Regions from separate parts of the Litchfieldia luteola genome, predicted to be linked through region 2. Evidence: predicted binding sites of a transcription regulator. Region 2 holds the regulator's gene; the other holds the start of a gene.
The links. Region 2 encodes LexA, which represses DNA repair genes until DNA is damaged. Its sites were predicted from a motif close to CGAACATATGTTCG; they were not measured.
Positions count from the first base shown of each region.

Region 1: a site for LexA is predicted at 5,529-5,542, ahead of uvrB (excinuclease ABC subunit UvrB). Genes of this name have one in related genera too.

Region 1 covers NZ_JAGGKM010000005.1:331,134-342,503, forward strand. Annotated here, with positions in the region: gene J2Z26_RS16070 (sensor domain-containing protein) at 1-882, shown strand, start outside; gene J2Z26_RS16075 (hypothetical protein) at 961-1,338, shown strand; gene J2Z26_RS16080 (HAD family hydrolase) at 1,364-2,014, shown strand; gene J2Z26_RS16085 (hypothetical protein) at 2,083-2,394, shown strand; gene J2Z26_RS16090 (GNAT family N-acetyltransferase) at 2,436-2,939, opposite strand; gene J2Z26_RS16095 (winged helix-turn-helix domain-containing protein) at 2,962-3,573, opposite strand; gene J2Z26_RS16100 (MFS transporter) at 3,590-4,870, opposite strand; gene J2Z26_RS16105 (DUF2198 family protein) at 5,087-5,314, shown strand; gene uvrB (excinuclease ABC subunit UvrB) at 5,692-7,671, shown strand; gene uvrA (excinuclease ABC subunit UvrA) at 7,679-10,552, shown strand; gene J2Z26_RS16120 (magnetosome magnetite crystal formation protein family) at 10,979-11,284, shown strand; gene J2Z26_RS16125 (DUF4097 family beta strand repeat-containing protein) at 11,311-11,370, shown strand, end outside.
Region 2 covers NZ_JAGGKM010000002.1:232,340-243,709, reverse strand. Annotated here, with positions in the region: gene spoVK (stage V sporulation protein K) at 289-1,218, shown strand; gene J2Z26_RS06050 (trimeric intracellular cation channel family protein) at 1,253-1,876, opposite strand; gene hflX (GTPase HflX) at 2,043-3,308, shown strand; gene J2Z26_RS06040 (methionine gamma-lyase family protein) at 3,321-4,589, shown strand; gene J2Z26_RS06035 (MerR family transcriptional regulator) at 4,718-5,116, shown strand; gene glnA (type I glutamate--ammonia ligase) at 5,163-6,497, shown strand; gene lexA (transcriptional repressor LexA) at 6,599-7,222, opposite strand; gene yneA (cell division suppressor protein YneA) at 7,384-7,707, shown strand; gene J2Z26_RS06015 (DUF896 domain-containing protein) at 7,832-8,062, shown strand; gene tkt (transketolase) at 8,246-10,252, shown strand; gene sirA (sporulation inhibitor of replication protein SirA) at 10,459-10,899, shown strand; gene J2Z26_RS06000 (YneF family protein) at 10,999-11,220, shown strand; gene J2Z26_RS05995 (ABC transporter transmembrane domain-containing protein) at 11,326-11,370, shown strand, end outside.

The DNA of each region.
Region 1 (11,370 bases), on a different contig from region 2:
CAAGCATTACTACGCGAGGCAGATAAGGCGCTTTATGTTGTGAAAAAGAGTGGTGGTGGAAACTATCGTATTTATGAGGAAACGATGGAACGTGCAAATAGCTATCGTTTTGGATTACAAAGTGATTTTAAACGTGCGCTACACGATGAGGAATTTTACTTAGTTTATCAGCCAAAAGTAAATGCAAATACAGGGAGTATTTCGGGAGTGGAAGCACTACTCCGTTGGAATAAAAACAATCAGGAATTGATTCCCCCAGCAGATTTTATCCCATTAGCTGAGGAGACAGGATTCATTGTACCTCTTGGCGAATGGGTCATTAAAAGAGCATGTGAACAAAATAAGCAGTGGCAAGATGCGGGCTTTACACCAATCCGTATTGCTGTCAATGTGTCTGCGGTACAATTTCAACGCTCCAAAATGGATGAGATAGTCGAAAGAATATTAGCAGAAACAGGTCTTGAACCACAGTGGTTAGAAATTGAAATTACAGAGGGTACATTAATGGTACAAGATGAGTTCACGATTCGATCGATAACAAGACTTAAAGAGTTAGGGGTTATTATTGCACTAGATGATTTTGGAACAGGTTACTCATCGATGCAATATTTAAAGCAATTCCGACTTCATTCATTAAAAGTGGACCGATCCTTTATTCAAGACTTACATGAGCATCATGATCGTGCTGCCATTACCGAAGCAATCACCCAACTTGCCCATGGGCTTGGAATGAGTGTAGTTGCTGAAGGTGTAGAAAAGGATGAAGAGCTAGAATTCGTCAAATCAATTGGTGCTGATGAAATTCAGGGCTATTACATCTCAAGACCACTTTCAAAAGAAGATTTTGAATCCTACTTACAGTCGGATAGTAAAGTTAGTTAAAAAACTAGTGTAATAACTAGTTTTTTCTACTTTAACAAGTTCTAACTCAGTAAATCACTAGATAGGAGTGAATAATCCATGAAAATTAATGAGCTAATCGAACGAATTAATAAATGTATGGATGATTTAGATTTAATTACAGCACGAAAGTACATTGAAGAGAATGAACAACTTCTATCAGAGTATGATTATAAAAGGCTTTTAAAAAAGAATGCACGAGAACTTTTAGATTTTCTTATTGATCAAAAAAATAACCCAGAACATCAGCCTTTAACAAGAGAAGAAAAATCTATGATACTTGCTGTCAATACCTATGCAACGAAATTCGATATTAGAGGTGTCAAACTTACAATATCGAAACGAGAACACCTTTTGCTGAAGAAACAGGTAATAGATTATTTAAATGCAGATGCAAAAGCTTTGTTAGAGGGTATGAATTTAATCGAAAAGAGGTAAGTAGGGGGAGAGGGTAGGCATGTCAATCAAAGGAGTCATTTTTGATTTTGATGGATTAATTGTTGATACAGAGTCAATTTGGTATGAGGTTTATAAAGAGACTGTATTAGAATATGGAGTCGAGTTGGCCTTAGAGGAATTTGCAAAAGTGATTGGAACAACGGATGAAGTGCTTTATGCCTATCTTGAGAAACATGCAACCAAGCCATTTACAAGAGATGATATAGAAAAAGCTGCCCACGAACTATATAAAACGAAAATAGATACCCTTACCCTTAGAGAAGGTGTAGAAGAATACCTAAAGGAAGCAAAGGAATTAGGATTGAAAATAGGACTCGCATCTAGCTCTAGTCGTGCTTGGGTTACAAGCTATCTAAAAAAATACAAGATTCTTGAATACTTTGAAGTGATAAGAACAAAAGATGACGTAGCAAAAGTTAAGCCTGACCCTGAGCTATATATTCAAGCACTAAAAGGCCTTGATATAGCTCCTGAAGAAGCTATTGCTTTTGAAGATTCAGTTAACGGCTCTACAGCAGCAATTAAAGCAGGAATATCATGCGTCATTGTTCCAAATCCAGTAACAGAACAGCTAGCTTTTACTTCTTATAGCTATAGACTTTCTTCCATGAATGAAATGCCACTTTCTACTTTATTGGATAAAATAAACAAGTAACATATTTTTTCATTTCTTGCTCAAACTAACCTTAGTAAATTTCACTATGAGGAGTTGGGTAAGAAAACATGATTTTCTACGCTTGCGTCAAATACGATGAGTCACACCCCGATACATATCATGGCATTGAAGTAACCACACTCGGAGATTCATATGATGTTGTTGCATCGTTTGAATCGTATGACCCGTTACAAGACTATCGTAACTTTGCGAGCTGGTCTGAGAGTATTGGGGAGGACAATGTCGGAATTTGCGATACGTTAAAGCATTTTGCAAAGGATTACAAGAGTGTAAATTCTGATGCATCAACTGAAATGCTGTCTATGATTTATGGAGATCATCAACATTGTGATGGAGAATATGGAGATGTAGCTCAATAATCTTAAAAGAGTAAGCAATAGACTGTGCTTACTCTTTATTTTTACACGATATACTCATAATATCTTTCATTCATTTGTGTATCTTCACACCATTTTTCCTCGTTAAATGAGAAGTTAAGTTTCTCAAGAATTTTCCATGATCCGATATTTTCAACTGCAGCACTGGCTATCACTTTTTTAGGTTTAAGCTTTTCAATAGTATAAGGAAAAATAGATTTGGCTGCTTCATAGGCATAGCCTTTCCCCCAAGTATCTTGGCGGTAGTGATATAAAAATTCTAAGACATCTTCTTCACCTGTTTTTTGAAAACCGCAAATGCCAATTAAGTCATTTGTTTCTTTTTCAACGACCGGAAAAAGTGTTGTATAACCAAAGGTATCTTGGAATCGAATGTATGATGAGACTGTCTGCTCCACTTCCTCCTTAGTCATTCCACCTGCACAATAGTGCATCGTTTCATTGTTTCCCCAAAAGAGGAATGCTTTTTCAGCATCATTTTGTTCCCAATTTCTTAAGATCAGTCGTTCTGTTTGAAGTATTAACATAATAGCCTCCTAAATGGCTCATTTATTCAAGATTCTCAGCATCGTCATTCTTATAACTCAATACCAAGAATGTGTACTTTGATTTTTTTTCAAGTTCTTCTTTTGTCATGGAAAACTGATTTCCCATTTCCTCTGCTATATCTTTCTTAACTTCCGCCTTATCCCTAATGGCATATACCATATTGGAATTGGCCTCAAGCCATTCTTTCCCGGTTAAATCAGAAAAATTTATGGATAAACTTACTTGTTTTTCATAAGAATCTTTGTTGTTTTTTAGTTCAGAAGATAGCAATCTTAAACCAGGTTCAAGTAATCTCATAACCTCAGCCATCACTGTATCAGAATGTTCAGCTAAGAGAGATTTGTCTAGTTCGAATGCATCAAAGCCAGATACAGATTTGTAGTATTTCTCGATTAAGTTACCTTGCTGACGAGTTTCAACCAACTCTAGTAGTCCTGCATCTTCAAGCTTTTTTACATGATAATAAAGTCTTGATGGCTTTTCATTCAATGCTTCTGCAATTTGTGTAACAGTAACTGGTTCATCTTTTGCTATATCAAAAATATTTCTTCTCCTTGGATCCATGAGAATTTTTGCAAGTTCAATATCGGTAATTTTTTTACTACTAGCCATATTAAGACCTCCACAATTAATCTATAACAAGTTCAGCATTTTCTGGTGCAACCGTAGGAGTAGCTTGATTATTAGGTTTAATTTTGTGTAGCTCTTTGTATCCTTTAAGAAATGGAAAAGCAATTACTGAGAAGATTAGCAGTATTCCAGATATCGCGGTTCCATTTAAAACGCCAGCTACACCTGCTAACCAGCCACCTGCAAGTAAACCAATCATTTGGGATGCGCTTGCAGTAACACCTAATAGCGCTGAGCCTCTTCCTCTAAAATAAGCGGGTGTTGTTCCTAAAAATAAACTACTTAAAGGTACGTTGATTAACGTATTAATAACCCCTACCATTATACACCATATATAGATTGGACCGATTCCAAACGCTAATCTTGCTTCATTTAATGGAAGAACTAAAATCATCCAAGACCCCATAATCATTGTTCCTAGTAGTAATAGATTACTAGGTCTAATTAGTTTTAGAAGAAGTGGTCCAATGACAATTGCACCAGCAATGGCCCCGACACCTATTGCAGATTCTAGCAAACCAAAGTGGGCAGGTGTTACTTCGAATACATTTGTTAAAACCGCAACAAGATTTGTATTCAATACCCCAGCAACTAGTGTTACAGGAATAAGAAGGATGAGTAGGAAACGTAAAGCAGGAATGCCTGTTACTTGTTTCACACCAGATACGATAGACTCAAAGTAGTTTTCTTGTGCATTTTGAGTAGTGTCTTGCTTGGCTCTGACTATTGGCAAAGTTAAGATGAGTAGAGCTGATAATAAGAATGTTATGGCATCAAGGAAAAAGATACTAGTAAAGTTATTCATTAACATTAGCACACCACCAATTGATGGGCCGATAATATCCATTGCTGCTCGTGTACCTTGTGACAAGCCAATCGCAGCTTGAATATTCTTTTCACCAACTAAGTCCGGTATAGAAGCCGAACGTGCTGGATCAAATAGAGCGGATCCAATTCCTTGAAGAGCAATTAGAGTGATTAGGATTGGCACTGAGTCATGAAAAGGAATCATCAATAAAATGATCATCATTCTGTACAAATCTGAGATTACCATCAACCATTTTCTTGAATATTTGTCTGCTAAGGGGCCAAAGAAAATACCGAAAACGGCTGTAGGAAGTAGTTGTGCAAATATAACAAGACCAATCATTAGTGGATCTTTAGATAATGTGGCAATTAAATAGATTACTGCAATTCTTGTGATTCCATCTCCTAAGTGTGAAATCACCTGTGCAAGCCAAAAACGGAAAAATTCCTTATTTTTTAAAAGTTGAAGCATTTTAAAAACACTCCTTTAAATTTTTATTTACCGTTAAAATTTATTTTAGTGATAAATATAATTTAAATGGTTTGGATGAAAATGTAAATAGGTATTTAAGAAATAATGGAAAATAATTTATTTACCTATTTTTTTGTTGATCCAATATACAATCTTCCTTTTTAAAACAAACTTATTGTATAGTAGAGTTATGGAATTAGGGAGAGGGTTATCCATATGTTGATAAAATTATTACTTGCGTTGATTCTTCCATGCTTATTAGTCATTCTGTTTACGAGAGTAACTTATAGCTTATATGTAGGAACTCTATTAACAATCTTGCTACTTGTAGCGTCCGTATATCAGGGCTACACTGACTCAATCTTAATTGGTGTAGTTGATGTGATTTCATTAGCAGCGGGATATATCTATTCGAAAAAAATGGTAGAAGGATATAAAGGATAAATAAAGCAGTGGCTTCCGTTGAGGAAATGCCGCTGTTTTTTTTTGAAAAAGAGTTGATTTTTCCAATTAAATAGAAATACTTACCTGTATTCTATAAATACTTAATTCAAACGTTTAAATACTTAACTTAATCGTGAAAATACTTACCTGAAGAGAGTACTTACTTTCCTAAAACAGGTAAATACTTTCCTTAAAAAAAATACTCACAAAAAATCGAATATCAGTTCGTGTTTTTGGTGATTTTTACTAAAGTTGTGGTACAATATTTTTACAACAAGATCGGACCTTATTTTTCAGCCTAGAAAAGGTATCAAATGCAAATCTGAATTGAAACTAATACTAACAATAGATCAACATTTCCGAATGGAGGCTTTTTTGTGAAGGATCAATTTGAGTTAGTCTCAAAGTATTCACCACAAGGCGATCAGCCAAGAGCAATCAAACAAATTATCGAAGGAATTAATGCAGGAAAGAAACATCAAACCTTATTAGGGGCTACTGGAACTGGAAAAACCTTTACGATTTCAAACGTAATCAAAGAACTAAATCGACCAACCCTCATCATTGCCCATAACAAAACATTAGCAGGTCAGCTTTATAGTGAGTTCAAAGAATTCTTCCCGAATAATGCGGTTGAATACTTTGTTAGTTACTACGATTACTATCAACCTGAGGCTTATGTTCCATCGTCTGATACATTTATTGAAAAAGATTCGAGTGTCAATGATGAGATTGATAAACTTCGTCACTCTGCTACTTCTGCCTTATTCGAGCGTCGAGATGTCATCATCATTGCGAGTGTTTCCTGTATTTATGGTCTAGGTTCGCCAGAAGAATACAAAGAGCTTGTCGTTTCCCTACGAGTGGGAATGGAGCTTGAGCGAAATCAATTATTACATAAGCTAGTAGATGTTCAATATGAACGAAATGATATCGACTTCCGACGTGGGACTTTCCGTGTGCGCGGTGATGTGGTAGAGATATTCCCAGCATCTAAAGATGAGCACTGTATTCGAATTGAATTTTTTGGAGACGAAATTGAAAGAATTCGTGAAGTAGATGCATTGACTGGTGAAATTCTCGGAGACCGTGATCATGTTGCAATTTTCCCGGCATCCCACTTCGTTACCCGTGAGGAAAAAATGCAAATTGCCATTAAAAATATTGAAGTGGAGCTAGAGGAACGTTTAAAAGAATTTCGAGATAATGGAAAATTACTGGAAGCGCAACGGATAGAGCAACGCACAAAGTATGACCTTGAGATGATGCGTGAAATGGGCTTTTGCTCAGGAATTGAGAACTATTCACGCCATTTAACCTTAAGGCCATCAGGGTCCACTCCATATACGTTAATGGACTTCTTTCCAAGGGATCTGTTAATCGTCATTGATGAATCACACGTAACAATCCCGCAAATTCGTGGGATGTTTAACGGTGACCAGGCAAGGAAACAGGTACTAGTAGATCATGGTTTCCGTTTACCATCTGCCATGGATAATCGTCCACTACGGTTTGAAGAATTCGAAAACCATATTGACCAAATTGTTTATGTTTCAGCAACACCTGGTCCCTACGAGCTTGAAAAAACACCAGAGGTTGTACAACAAATCATAAGACCAACTGGATTACTTGATCCACCAATTGATGTTCGACCAATCCAAGGTCAAATTGATGATCTACTGGGTGAAATTCAGGAAAGGGTTGAGAAAAACGAACGTGTGTTAATAACCACCTTGACGAAAAAAATGTCTGAGGACCTAACAAATTACTTAAAAGACATTGGGATTAAAGTGAACTATTTGCACTCAGAAATTAAGACATTAGAACGTATTGAAATTATTCGAGATCTTCGTTTAGGTAAATATGATGTGTTAGTTGGAATTAATCTATTAAGAGAAGGTCTGGATATTCCAGAGGTTTCACTTGTAGCCATTTTAGATGCAGACAAAGAAGGCTTCCTGCGCTCAGAGAGATCACTAATTCAAACCATTGGTCGTGCAGCGCGTAACGCGAACGGAAGGGTTATTATGTATGCTGATAAAATGACGAACTCAATGGAGATTGCAATAAGAGAAACGGGACGACGTCGAGAAATACAAGAGGAATACAATAGAAAGCACGGAATTACACCACAGACGATTAAGAAGGATGTTCATAATCTCATCAAAGCTACTCATGCTGCTGAGGTTACAGAAGACTACGATGCAACTCCGAAGCTATCAAATTTAACGAAGAAAGAACGAGAAAAAGTAATCAAGGATTTAGAAGTAGAAATGAAAGAGGCAGCAAAAGCGCTTGACTTTGAACGAGCAGCAGAGCTTCGTGATCTTCTATTAGTGCTAAAGGCGGAAGGATGACAGTAGTATGGCAATGGATAAAATTATCGTAAAGGGAGCAAGGGCTCATAATCTAAAAAATGTCGATGTCACGATACCCAGAGATAAGCTAGTTGTCCTAACTGGCTTATCTGGCTCAGGGAAATCTTCACTCGCATTTGATACGATTTATGCAGAAGGTCAACGCCGCTATGTTGAATCACTTTCAGCCTATGCTCGTCAATTTCTAGGGCAAATGGATAAGCCAGATGTAGACGCAATTGAAGGTTTATCACCAGCAATTTCAATTGATCAAAAAACAACAAGCCGTAACCCCAGGTCAACTGTCGGTACGGTTACTGAAATTTATGATTACTTAAGATTATTGTTTGCAAGAGTAGGAAGGCCAACCTGTCCCAAACATCATATCGAAATCACCTCTCAAACAATTGAGCAGATGGTGGATCGCATTATGGAATATTCTGAGCGTACGAAGCTTCAGGTGTTGGCACCTGTAGTATCTGGACGTAAAGGTACACATGTAAAAGTGTTAGAAGATGTTAAAAAACAAGGCTATGTACGTGTTCGTGTAAATGGTGAAATGCAAGAACTCTCAGATGATATTGAACTTGAAAAAAATAAGAAGCATTCCATTGAAGTGGTTATTGACCGTATTGTAGTTAAAGAAGGTGTTGAATCGCGTTTAGCTGATTCGTTAGAGGCTGCCTTAAAGCTTGGTGAAGGACGAGTCATTATTGATGTAATGGAACAAGAGGAATTACTCTTCTCAGAACTACATGCATGTCCCCAATGTGGATTTTCAATTGGTGAATTAGAGCCGAAAATGTTCTCTTTTAACAGTCCGTTTGGAGCATGTCCGGAATGTGATGGTCTTGGTTCAAAACTGGAGGTAGATGTTGATCTAGTCATTCCTAACTGGGATCTTACATTACGGCAGCATGCCATTGCACCATGGGCACCAACAAGTTCACAATATTATCCACAGTTATTAGAATCAGTCTGCAATCATTACGGAATTGATTTAGATATACCAGCAAAGGATATTCCAAAACATCTAATGGATAAAATTTTGTACGGAAGTGATGGAGAAGAAATCTATTTCCGCTATGAAAATGATTTTGGACAAGTCCGTGAGAACTATGTAGCCTTTGAAGGTATCATTAAGAATGTTGAACGACGCTATCATGATACAAGCTCCGACTATATCCGTGAGCAAATGGAAAAATACATGGCACAGCAGCCTTGCCCAGGCTGTAAAGGGTACAGATTAAAGAAAGAAAGCCTTGCTGTTCTTATATCAGGAAAGCATGTAGGAGAGGTCACATCTTTTTCAATTAATGAGGCTCATGATTTTTTCTCATCTCTAGAACTGACTGAAAAGGAAATGCAAATTGCTCGAATGATTTTCCGTGAAATTGAAGAACGATTAGGTTTCCTAATTAATGTAGGATTAGATTATTTAACATTAAATCGTGCTGCAGGAACTCTTTCTGGAGGAGAGGCACAGCGTATTCGTCTTGCCACTCAAATTGGTTCGCGGTTAACTGGCGTTCTGTATATACTAGATGAGCCTTCCATAGGGTTACATCAAAGAGACAATGATCGTTTGATTTCCACCCTTCAAAGCATGCGTGACATTGGAAATACATTAATTGTTGTTGAGCATGATGAAGATACAATGATGGCAGCAGATTATTTAATTGATATAGGACCAGGCGCAGGTGTTCATGGGGGGCAAATTATCTCTGCTGGTTCTCCAGAAGATGTAATGAATGACCCAAATTCTTTAACAGGTCAATACTTATCAGGAAAAAAGTTCATTCCATTACCAATTGAGCGTCGTCAACCAGATGAGCGCTTCATCGAAGTCCTTGGTGCAACTGAAAATAATCTTAAAAATGTAAGTGTACGCTTTCCATTAGGAATGTTTATTGCTGTAACAGGTGTTTCTGGTTCAGGAAAAAGTACATTGGTTAATGAAATCCTTCATAAATCATTAGCACAACGTCTATACAGCTCAAAAAGTAGACCAGGCGAGCATAAGGAAGTAAAGGGAATTGAGTACCTTGAAAAAGTAATTGATATTGATCAATCACCAATCGGTCGAACACCTCGTTCAAATCCAGCAACCTACACTGGTGTGTTTGATGATGTTCGTGATGTGTTTGCGACAACAAATGAAGCGAAAGTACGTGGTTATAAAAAAGGTCGCTTTAGCTTTAATGTAAAGGGTGGAAGATGCGAAGCTTGCCGTGGTGACGGAATTATCAAGATTGAAATGCACTTTCTCCCTGATGTCTATGTTCCATGTGAAGTCTGTCATGGAAGACGATACAACCGTGAAACATTAGAAGTTAAATACAAGGATAAAAATATCTCTGATATTTTAGACATGACAGTCGAAGATGCACTAACCTTTTTTGAGAATATCCCAAAAATTAAACGTAAGCTACAAACTATTTTCGATGTAGGACTAGGGTATATCACACTTGGCCAACCCGCAACCACTCTTTCAGGAGGAGAGGCGCAACGTGTTAAACTAGCCTCTGAATTGCACCGACGCTCAACAGGACGATCATTCTACATCCTCGATGAGCCAACAACCGGACTACATGTAGATGATATCGCTCGACTCTTAAAAGTCCTGCAAAGACTTGTGGAAAATGGAGATACAGTTTTAGTGATCGAACATAACCTTGACGTAATCAAAGCTGCTGATTACCTAGTAGACCTAGGCCCTGAAGGCGGAGACAAAGGCGGACAAATCGTAGGCACAGGCACACCAGAAGACCTTGCCAACAACCCAAAATCCCACACAGGCCACTACCTAAAACCAATCCTAGAACGAGACAGAAAACGAATGAAAGAACTAATCAAAGAAAAAGAGACTGTAACAAAATAATTTCTAAAGATCAATCACTTGTTGGTTGATCTTTTTTTAGTTTATTTTCAGTGAGTTTATTCTTATCATATCTACAGAGTGGATTGGAGCGGAAGACACTTGACTCCTGCGGGAAGTAGAGGAAAGGTCGAGACCCCACAGACGGAACGTCGAGGAGGCTCGACTTCCTCCCCGCGGAAAGCAAGTGTCTGCAGCGCAAAGGAACGGTCAACATTCAAGTTGTAGTAAGACTAAACAAACGTTTGATTAAAAACGACCAAAAATTAAACAAACGTTTGATGAATAGGGTTGAGCCCTTGCCACACAAGCACTTGAAAAAACCAATCAAACGTTTGTTTAGCCATAAAATCTTTTTTTCTCCTTTTATAAAAATTTGAAACTAATTAACATCAACTCCGTATATGTATGTATAAGGAGTTGATAAAAATGGAAACAAATAAAATCATTTCTTCACTATGTTACTTCAGCATCTTCTTTGCGGGATTTTTACTACCAATCGCAGTTTATTTTATAGTACAGGACCAAGAGGTAAGAGAACATGCGAAAAAAGCATTCATTTCACATCTTATTCCCTTTATAACTATCATTTTCTTCGTCTTACCAATGTTCGTTATGGGTTCAATGGAAGCAGCAGTAGGCGGAATGCTTATTTTCTTTGCTCTATTTAGTTTAATAAGCTTCATTGTTGTTATTTGGAATGTTGTAAAAGGGATTCAAGTTTTAGCAAAATAAATCAAACACTGTAAGGGGGTATTAACATGATTGAAGAGCGTAAACGTATTTTAAAGCTAGTTGAAGAAGGAAAATTAACAGCAGAA
Region 2 (11,370 bases):
AATCTCATAAAAACTCTATATGTTGTAAGAGGAAAATATTTCTTGGGAAAGCGCAAAATTAGACAAGAAGTCTGATTTCGACATGGAAAAAGTAAAGATTTTGAAGAATTTTGATAGAAAAAGACAGACTGTAAACCTAGTTTTCTTGCCTAACCTACAATCTATGGAATTTACATCACTTTACTAAAATGGTGACCAGCCGAAACATAGGCATTTGTCACAATTTTATAAGCTATACGTATAATGGTAAAGACTGAGAGGTGAGAGCTTTTGGATCAACCAATAACAATGAAAAATAATGGACAAATAAATGTAATTTTAAATGGCCAAAAGAAAAAATTGAAAGTTGTTAATCCCTCTTCCCCGGAACCCGTCCCTAAGAGGTCTCATGTAAAACATGCGGCTCTTAAAGAGATCGAAGATGAAATGAATGCGCTTGTTGGAATGGATGAAATTAAGCGTGTTGTAAAGGAAGTCTATGCATGGATTTATATTAATAAAAAACGTGAAGAACAGGGGTTAAAACCTGGGAAACAAGCGCTTCATATGATGTTTAAAGGTAATCCTGGTACTGGTAAGACAACTGTAGCTAGACTCCTAGGAAAGCTCTTTTTTCAAATGAATGTTTTATCAAAAGGTCATTTGATTGAGGCTGAACGTGCTGACTTAGTTGGTGAATATATTGGCCATACAGCTCAAAAGACCCGTGATTTAATTAAGAAGGCATTAGGTGGTATCTTGTTCATAGACGAAGCTTATTCCTTAGCTAGAGGTGGAGAGAAGGATTTCGGAAAGGAAGCGATAGATACTTTAGTAAAGCATATGGAGGATAAACAGCATGATTTTGTGCTGATTCTTGCCGGTTATTCTAAAGAGATGAATCACTTCCTGTCATTAAATCCGGGCTTATACTCTAGATTTCCACTTGTTGTTGATTTTCCAGACTATACCGTTGATCAGTTAATGGATATTGCCTCTAGGATGCTAGTAGAGCGAGAGTATGTGTTTAGTAAAGAGGCAGAATGGAAGTTTAGAGATCATTTATATTCAATCAAACAAGATAGTCCTGGGACCTCATCATTCAGTAATGGACGATATGTACGAAATATTATCGAAAAATCAATTCGAGCCCAAGCGATGAGGCTTTTACTAAGCGAGTCAGAAGAACGCGAGGAATTAATGACAATAAAGAATCAGGACTTAATTCTTAAAGACTAAACTTACTTAAAAAAAGAGGCTGCTTAGCAGCCTCTTAAAAGTGTAGAAATGATCTTGAAGGTTTCATTGGTTTGTGTGGTAGTTTCCAGTTATACGTGAAAGATAATACCCTAAGAACAACAATAATAATAAATAATGAGTAAAGTTCAAATGGTGAACTTGCAAAACCAAGTCCAACTGCCAAACCAGCCAAAATGGCCCAAACCCCATATATTTCAGAACGTAAAACAAGTGGTTTTCTTCCGGCGAGAAGGTCACGAATTATGCCTCCACCACTACCAGTTAAAACGGCTGCTACAATAGTTGCACTTAATGGGTGCTCCATATTTGTCGCAAATAATGCTCCTTGTATGGCAAAGGCAGCAAGACCAATTGCATCAAAAAAATTTCCCCACTTTCTCCACTGCTTAAGTAATCCGGCAGGAAACAAAAATACAATTGTAATTGCAAATAATGCAATTTGAAATAATAGGCCTTGTTCCCAGAGTGCTGATACAGGAACACCTATTAATAAATTTCGTATTGCTCCGCCACCAAACGCAGTTACAATTCCTAGAATATAAATACCTAGAATGTCATACTCTTCCTCTAATGCAACAATAGCTCCACTTACAGCAAACGCAATTGTTCCAATAATACTTAGTACATCCCAAGTCATCACAATTTTCCTTTCCGATACACTCATAGATGTCGATTCCATATTAGATAATATCTACAAAGACATTATATTGCAACAGTTTATTATATATATATATATAATTAGTTTATTTGCCTTAGTTTTGTTAAGATGTTTATATGAATTTTATAGGAAAGAAGGAAAGTCTGTGAATCAAGTACAAAACACTGAGCAAGAGAGGGTAATCTTAGTTGGATGTCAATTAGCCGATATGGATGAAACACGTTTTGAATATTCTCTTGAGGAACTTCAATCATTAACTAAGACAGCAAAAGGTCAGGTAGTGGCAATTCTTACTCAAAAGAGAGAGAGAAGGCATTCTGCTACATATATAGGGAAAGGAAAGGTTGAAGAATTAGTCAACCTAGAAAGTGAACTACAACCAGATATCATAATTTTCAATGATGAGCTTTCTCCAAGTCAGGTGAGAAATCTGTCGGAAAAGTTACAAGCTCGTGTTATTGATCGGACACAGTTAATATTAGATATTTTTGCTTCAAGAGCGAATTCCAAGGAAGGTAAACTGCAGGTAGAGCTTGCTCAACTACAGTATTTACTTCCGCGTCTCGTAGGTAAGGGGCTTCAGTTGTCTCGTTTAGGGGGAGGTATTGGTACAAGAGGTCCAGGTGAAACTAAGCTTGAATCTGACAGGAGGCATATTCGTAGACGGCTTGATGATATTAAACAACAGTTATCCGTCATAGTTGAGCATAGAGAACGATATCGTGAGCGCAGGAAGAAAAATAATGCCTATCAAATTGCCCTAGTTGGATATACAAATGCAGGAAAATCAACAGTGTTTAATCGGATAACAGAAGCGGGAACATTTGAAGAAAACCTCTTGTTCGCAACACTTGATCCGATGACAAGAAAGATGATCCTACCATGTGGATTAACAACCTTATTGACAGATACGGTAGGATTTATTCAAGACTTGCCTACGGCATTGGTAGCAGCCTTTAGATCAACCTTAGAGGAGGTTAAAGAGGCCGACTTAATCCTCCATGTTGTTGATTCGTCAAATCCAGATTCATTTAATCATGAAAAAACAGTATATGAGATTTTGGATGAACTTAAGGTTGAGGGAATACCTATTGTTACTGTCTATAATAAAGCAGACAAGAAACACCCTGATTTTGTCCCGAGTTCGACTAGTGATTCGATTATTATAAGTGCATTTGATCAAAATGATCTCCTTGACCTTAAGTTAAAGGTAGAAGATGAAATGATTCATATGATGAACGAATACCGAGTTTCATTACCTAGTACAGAAGGAAAATTACTAGCTAGCTTAAAAAGTGATACGATTCTTAAGGATTTACATTATAATGATAGTACTGAAATGTACGAGTGTAATGGATTTATTTTGCCTAGTCACTCACTAACTGGACAACTAAAGAATTTTCAAGCGTAAAAGGAGAAAATGATGTTTGCACAATTAAATAATGGGGAATTTTTAAAACGTTTAGTATCAAAGGTAGAAGAAAAAATTGTCGAGCAACACAAACAGGTAGATCAAAGAATAGAGGTAAATCAGTATCGAGTAATAAAAAGTTTACAAAAGTATAAGGTGAGCGACTCACACTTCATTCCGTCTACAGGATATGGGTATGATGATATTGGGAGAGATACACTTGAGAAGGTGTACGCAGATGTGCTTGGAGGGGAAACTGCTCTTGTTAGACCCCAAATTATCTCAGGGACTCATGCTATTTCCATCTCCTTATTCGGAATTTTGCGCCCTAATGATGAATTGCTATATATTACAGGCCGGCCTTATGATACACTCGAGGAAATTGTGGGGTTACGTGGTACTGGTGTAGGTTCGTTGAAGGAATTTAATATTAGCTATAATACGGTTTATTTAACAGAAGAGGGCACTGTAGACTTTGAAGCTGTTCAAAAGGCAATGAAGAGTAATACAAAAATGATAGGAATTCAACGATCAAAAGGATATGCGACAAGACCATCCTTTACAATAGAGCAAATAAAAGAAATGATATCATTCGTTAAAGAAATAAATCCTGATGTTGTCGTTTTTGTTGATAACTGCTATGGAGAATTCGTGGAAGAGCTTGAACCTTGTCATGTTGGAGCTGATTTGATGGCGGGCTCACTTATTAAAAACCCAGGTGGCGGTCTTGCTAAAACAGGGGGTTACATTGTAGGGAAGAAAGAATATGTTGAAGCGTGTTCCTACCGAATGACCTCACCGGGCATTGGTGCAGAAGCGGGTGCGTCTCTATATAGCTTGCAGGAAATGTATCAAGGATTTTTTCTTGCACCACATGTTGTGGGACAAGCATTAAAAGGAGCAATCTTTACCTCTGCAATTTTAGAGGAAATTGGCCTAAATACCCATCCGAAATGGGACAGTGAGAGAACAGACTTGATACAATCTGTGCAGTTTAATGACAGAGACATGATGGTTGCCTTTTGTCAGTCAATTCAATATACTTCGCCTATCAATTCTCATGTAACACCTTACCCTGCGTACATGCCTGGTTACGAAGATGACGTTATAATGGCAGCTGGTACCTTCATTCAAGGTGCGAGTATCGAACTAACTGCAGACGGACCACTTCGACCACCATACGTAGCTTATGTACAGGGGGGATTAACATATTCCCATGTGAAAATTGCAATATGTACTGCAATAGATCAATTAATTTCTAAAAAGTTAATAAAAATTTAAGGAAAAGGATAACTTAAGTTGTCCTTTTTATTTTTTTAAAAAACCATGTTAGATTTCCTTACATGATGTTGACACTTTTTCTGACATGACATATAATGTGGTTATACAAGGAAAAAGGAGGAACTGCTGTGAGTGACGACATGAGACGATCTATGCCTTTGTTTCCAATCGGAATAGTGATGCAATTAACAGAGTTGTCTGCTCGGCAAATCCGCTACTATGAAGAAAATAAATTAATTTTTCCGGCAAGGACAGAAGGTAATAGAAGGATGTTTTCCTTTAATGATGTTGACCGTCTCCTTGAGATTAAGAAATTAATTGAGCAAGGGGTAAACTTAGCTGGAATCAAACAACTCTTTGAAATGAAAAAGCAAGTAGAACAACAAAAAATGATTGAAGATAAGCCAGTTAAAAAAGACCTATCTGATATCGAATTGAGGAAACTATTAAAAGCAGAATTAATTGATGCAGGAAGGTTTAACAGATCTACCTTAAGACAAGGTGATATGTCTAGATTTTTTCATTAATTGATTACGCAATACATTTTAAAATTTTTAAGGGGGAAGTATTAATATGGCAAAGTTTTCTAAAGAAGATATTTTTCGCATTGTAAAGGAAGAAAATGTTAAGTATATTCGTCTACAATTTACGGATATCCTTGGGACAATTAAGAATGTTGAGATTCCAGTTAGCCAACTTGAAAAAGCACTTGATAATAAAATGATGTTTGATGGTTCATCAATTGAAGGATTTGTTAGAATTGAAGAATCTGATATGTATCTATTTCCAGATTTAGATACTTGGGTAATCTTCCCTTGGACTGCCGAAAAAGGGAAGGTAGCACGACTAATTTGTGATATCTATAATGCAGATGGAACACCATTTGCAGGTGATCCACGTACGAATTTAAAACGCATGTTAAAAGAGATGGAAGAATTAGGATTTACAGATTTTAACTTAGGGCCAGAGCCAGAATTCTTCTTATTCAAATTAGATGCAAAAGGTGAACCTACTCTAGAATTGAATGATAATGGTGGTTATTTTGACCTTGCTCCAACGGACTTAGGTGAAAATTGTCGTCGTGATATCGTACTGGAACTAGAAGAGATGGGCTTTGAAGTTGAAGCTTCTCACCACGAAGTAGCACCTGGTCAACACGAAATTGATTTTAAATATGCAAATGCATTAAAAGCATGTGATGATATTCAAACTTTCAAATTAGTAGTAAAAACAATTGCTCGTAAACATGGGCTTCATGCTACGTTCATGCCAAAACCATTATTCGGAGTGAATGGATCAGGAATGCACTGTAACGTTTCATTATTTAGTAACGGAAAAAATGCATTCTATGACACTTCAGGTAATTTAGAACTTAGTGATACTGCTCGTCAATTTATTGCTGGTGTCCTTAAGCATGCACCTGGATTTACAGCTGTAACAAACCCTACTGTAAATTCATATAAGCGTTTAGTTCCTGGTTATGAAGCACCTTGTTATGTAGCGTGGTCTGCTCGTAATAGAAGTCCACTTATTCGTATTCCTGCTTCACGTGGAGTAAGTACTCGTGTTGAGGTTAGAAGTGTAGACCCTGCAGCGAACCCATATTTAGCTATGGCAGTACTTTTAGCTGCTGGCCTTGATGGAATTAAGAATAAATTAACTCCTCCAGCACCTATTGATCGTAATATTTATGTAATGAACAAAGCAGAGCGTCTAGAAGCAGGAATTGAAGATCTTCCAGCGACTTTAGCTCAAGCTCTTGATCAGCTTAAAAAAGACGAAGTTATCATAAATGCACTAGGCGAACACTTATTCGAACACTTTGTAGAAGCTAAAGAGATTGAATGGGATATGTTCCGTACGCAGGTTCATCCTTGGGAAAGAGAACAATATATGTCAATGTACTAAAAAATATCTGCCTCCTGACTATGTTAGGAGGCCTTTTATAATATAATCTCATAAACCATAAAAAAGGAAGACCGCATGATTATAGCAGTCTTCCTTTTTGCTTAGTGAACTGTACGATATACACCAATTACCTTTCCTAAGATTGAGACATTTCGTAGGATAATAGGTTCTAAACTTGAATTCTCAGGTTGCAAACGAATATAGTCCTTCTCTTTAAAGAAACGCTTAACCGTTGCCTCATCATCCTCAGTCATAGCTACAACAATATCTCCATTATTGGCTGTTTGTTGTTGGCGTACGATAACTAAATCTCCATCAAGAATTCCGGCTTCAATCATACTTTCCCCCATAATTTCTAACATGAATACATTGTCGTCAGGAGATACAAACCGATCTGGTAGTGGGAAAAACTCTTCGATATTTTCAACGGCTGTTATAGGGAGCCCTGCAGTAACCTTACCGATAATTGGAACGTTTATTACGTTGCTTTTGGGAATATGGCTAGATGAGTCTAGTTCTAGTATTTCAATTGCTCTAGGTTTGGTAGGATCTCTACGAATCAATCCTTTACTTTCTAACCTAGATAAATGACCATGAACTGTTGAACTAGACGCTAGACCGACTGCCTCTCCAATTTCACGAACAGAAGGCGGATATCCTTTTGCTTTAACTTCTTCTTTAATAAAGTTTAAGATATCCTGTTGCCTCTTTGATATTTTTGTCATACGCTTGCACCTCGTATCTTCTATTAATTAACTAGATTATAGCATGATTTTCCTATTAGTACAAACATAAGTTCGAAAAAAGACGTTGACTCAAAACGTTTGTTCGTATTATACTGTAAATATAAACATACGAACAAATATTCGTGTTGGGGGTAATTAATATGAAAGAAAGAAAAATATCAGGAATCTATTATGTTTTATTTACATTTTTATTAATCGCTATGTCTTTTGCAATTAGTGATTCTACTATAAAAACACATAACCAAGAGAGTTATCTAGAGATTACAATAAATCATGGTGATACTTTATGGGAAATAAACAACGCATTTAAAGAACAGCACAACCTTAGTTTTTCTGACTTTGTTATTTGGGTAGAAACAAATAACGGGGTAGACTCAAATCAATTAAAGCCAGGCGATACACTTTTCATTCCAATTAAATCCATCGAAGATCTTGATAAACTTCATACATATGCAAGTGAATAAGCTATTACAAAGTATAGTTAAAATTTGAGGGCAAAAGAATTCTATAAGTCTGATAGCTTGTAAACCCCACCTTACTTTAGTAAGATGGAAACTATCCATAAATGTTCTAAGAGGGGTTTTCAACATGCTATCAAAAGAAAAAATTGCTCGAATTAATGAGCTTTCAAAAAAATCAAAAAATGAAGGCTTAACTCCTGAAGAAGTGGTTGAGCAGCAAGGATTACGTAAAGAATATATACAAACCTTTAGAAATTCAATGACAGATACTCTTCATACCGTAAAAATTGTTGATCCAACTGGTACAGACGTTACTCCTGAAAAGCTAAAAAAGAGTAAAAATCAACGATTAAATTAAATTATTTATTGGAAGAATACATAGGTATTATGCTATGTATTCTTATTTATTGTGCATACTACTCATATTGGCGATGAAATTAAATCTTGACAATTCAGTGAAGAAGAGTTGTGCATTTTTCTTCGTCAATATATGATAGTAGAGTATACATAGAGGTTTTATTAGAAAGGATGAACGTTACAAATGACACATACTATTGAAGATTTGGCAATTGGTTCGATTCGTACACTATCAATTGACGCGATTGAAAAGGCAAATTCAGGTCATCCGGGAATGCCGATGGGTGCCGCGCCTATGGCATATTCACTATGGACACAACACATGAACATTAGTCCAAGCAACCCTGAATGGTTTAATCGTGACCGATTTGTATTATCTGCTGGCCATGGTTCAATGTTACTTTATAGTTTATTACACTTAAGTGGATATGAGCTTTCGATTGACGATTTAAAAGGATTCAGACAATGGGGTAGTAAAACGCCTGGACATCCTGAATTTGGTCATACCCCTGGAGTAGATGCAACAACTGGTCCACTTGGACAAGGTATTGCGATGGCGGTTGGTATGGCGATGGCAGAACGTCACTTGGCTAAAACCTATAATAAAGAAAGTTTTGAAGTAGTTGATCATTTTACATATAGTATTTGTGGTGATGGTGATTTAATGGAAGGTGTTTCTGCTGAGGCTGCGTCACTAGCTGGCCACCTGAAATTAGGAAAATTAGTTGTTTTATATGATTCAAATGACATCTCTTTGGATGGGGATTTAGATCGCTCATTCTCAGAGAGTGTTCAGAAGCGTTTTGATTCATATGGCTGGCAATATATCCGTGTAGAAGATGGAAATAGTATTGAGGAGATTTCAAGGGCAATTGAAGAGGCAAAAGGGGATCTATCCCGTCCTACTTTAATTGAAGTTAAGACTACAATTGGATACGGATCGCCAAACAGAGCTGGTACATCAGGAGTTCATGGCGCACCTTTAGGAGTAGATGAGACAAAACTTACCAAAGAAACCTACAATTGGACTTTTGATAATGATTTTCATGTTCCTGAAGAGGTTTACTCACATTTCCATTCAACAATCCTTGAGCCAGGTAAAAAGAAAGAACAAGAATGGAATCAATTGTTCTCTCAGTATAAAGAAAAATATCCCGAGCTAGGTAATCAATTAGATGCAGCGATTTCCGGAAAACTACCAGAAGGCTGGGAAACTCAATTACCCACTTATGAGGTAGGAAAGAGCCTTGCTTCGCGTGCATCCTCTGGTGAAGCATTAAATGCTATCGCCAATCATGTTCCACAATTCTTTGGGGGATCAGCAGACCTTGCTGGATCTAACAACACAATGATTAAAGGTGCAAATGATTTCACTCCAGAAGATTATAGTGGCCGTAACATTTGGTTTGGTGTTCGTGAGTTTGCGATGGGTGCTGCTCTTAACGGAATGGCACTACATGGTGGGGTGAAAGTTTATGGAGGTACATTCTTCGTATTCTCTGATTACTTACGACCTGCTATTCGATTGGCTGCTTTAATGAAACTTCCGGTTACTTATGTATTCACACATGACAGCATTGCAGTTGGAGAAGATGGACCTACTCATGAGCCTATTGAGCAGCTTCCTTCATTGCGTGCAATGCCACACCTTGGAGTTATTCGTCCAGCAGATGGTAATGAAACAGTTGCTGCTTGGAGATTAGCTGTGGAGTCAACGGATAAGCCAACCGTACTAGTCCTAACGCGTCAAAATTTGCCGACACTTCCTGGTACAAGGGAAAAGGCCTATGAGGGTGTTAAAAAAGGTGCTTATGTTGTTTCAGAGGCACAAAATAATAACCCTGAAGGGATTTTACTCGCTTCTGGTTCTGAGGTAAATCTTGCGGTCAGCGCTCAACAAGAACTAGCAGGCCAGGGAATTCACGTATCAGTTGTAAGTATGCCTTCATGGGATCGTTTTGAACAACAAACTCAAGAATATAAAGACTCAGTAATACCTAAGTCAGTTAAAAAACGTCTTGGAATTGAAATGGCATCATCGCTTGGCTGGGAAAAGTATACTGGTGATGAGGGGGAAGTGCTGGCAATTAATGACTTTGGCGCTTCCGCTCCTGGACCGAAAATTATGGAAGAGTATGGATTCTCAGTGCAGAATGTTGTAGCACGAATGAGAAAAATTTTAAATAAATAGGATTTCCTTTAAAAAGTGCCAATTATTACTTACATTAAGCATGTTTAAATCAAACGGACCTTGATGATAGAGTAAATAGTTGGCACTTCTTTCGCTTTCGGGTGTTTTCGACAAAAGTAGTGCTATATTTTCTCCATTTTCAGACAATATCAATTTTTCTTGTCCTGTATAATGGAAGTACTATACATTACCGGGGAGCGATGGGAATGCGACGATATCATATTTATTTGATAGAAGAGGAAATTGCTAGTCATTATTTCGGTCGTGAAACGAAAATTTATGAACTTTTCCGTGAATGTGAAAATGCTGAAAATAAACATAAGGCTCAATTACGAAAGCAAATCGACTATGTGACTAGACCAATTCCTACTTTACATATCCACCAATGTATTGATAGCCTTTTAAGAAAACGAACAGATTACCTGAATGAGCGAAATGTACATAAACTGATGATAAATAGTAACAATAGTGAGGCGAGACTAGTAGTACATGACCGATATCTTTTGCTAGAGTCATCTGGCAGTTATGAAGCTGAAACCATTTTCTTTGAAGTATTAAGAAAGTATGACTCCTGCTTTTTGGCGATGGATTTCACATTACAACGCCATGGTTGGTTAAACCCTATTAAAGAAAGAAAATTTGTGTGAAAACATGTTATAAAATATAGAGAAATTAGTAAACAAATATTGTATAATTACACTTGGTCTAGTACACTGTAATGTAGACAACATGAAGGAGGAAGAAATATGGGTATTTGGGTACCGATTCTAGTAGGTATTCTAGCACTTCTTGCTGGGGTAGCCCTAGGATTTTTCATTGCACGTAAATACATGATGAACTACTTAAAGAAAAATCCACCGATCAATGAGCAAATGCTTAAGGTAATGATGATGCAAATGGGAATGAAACCATCGCAAAAGAAAATCAATCAAATGCTAAAAGCAATGAACGGTCAAATGGATAAGTAAGATGGACAGGCACTCGTCACTGAGTGTCTTTATTTTTTTCTTTCTTGTTTTCTAAATATTTGATAAACTATTTAAGCGTTTAAAAGTTGTTGTGGGGGAAAGTTTATGCGAGTTTTTAAAGATTTAATGTGGTTTTTTAAACAAGAAAAG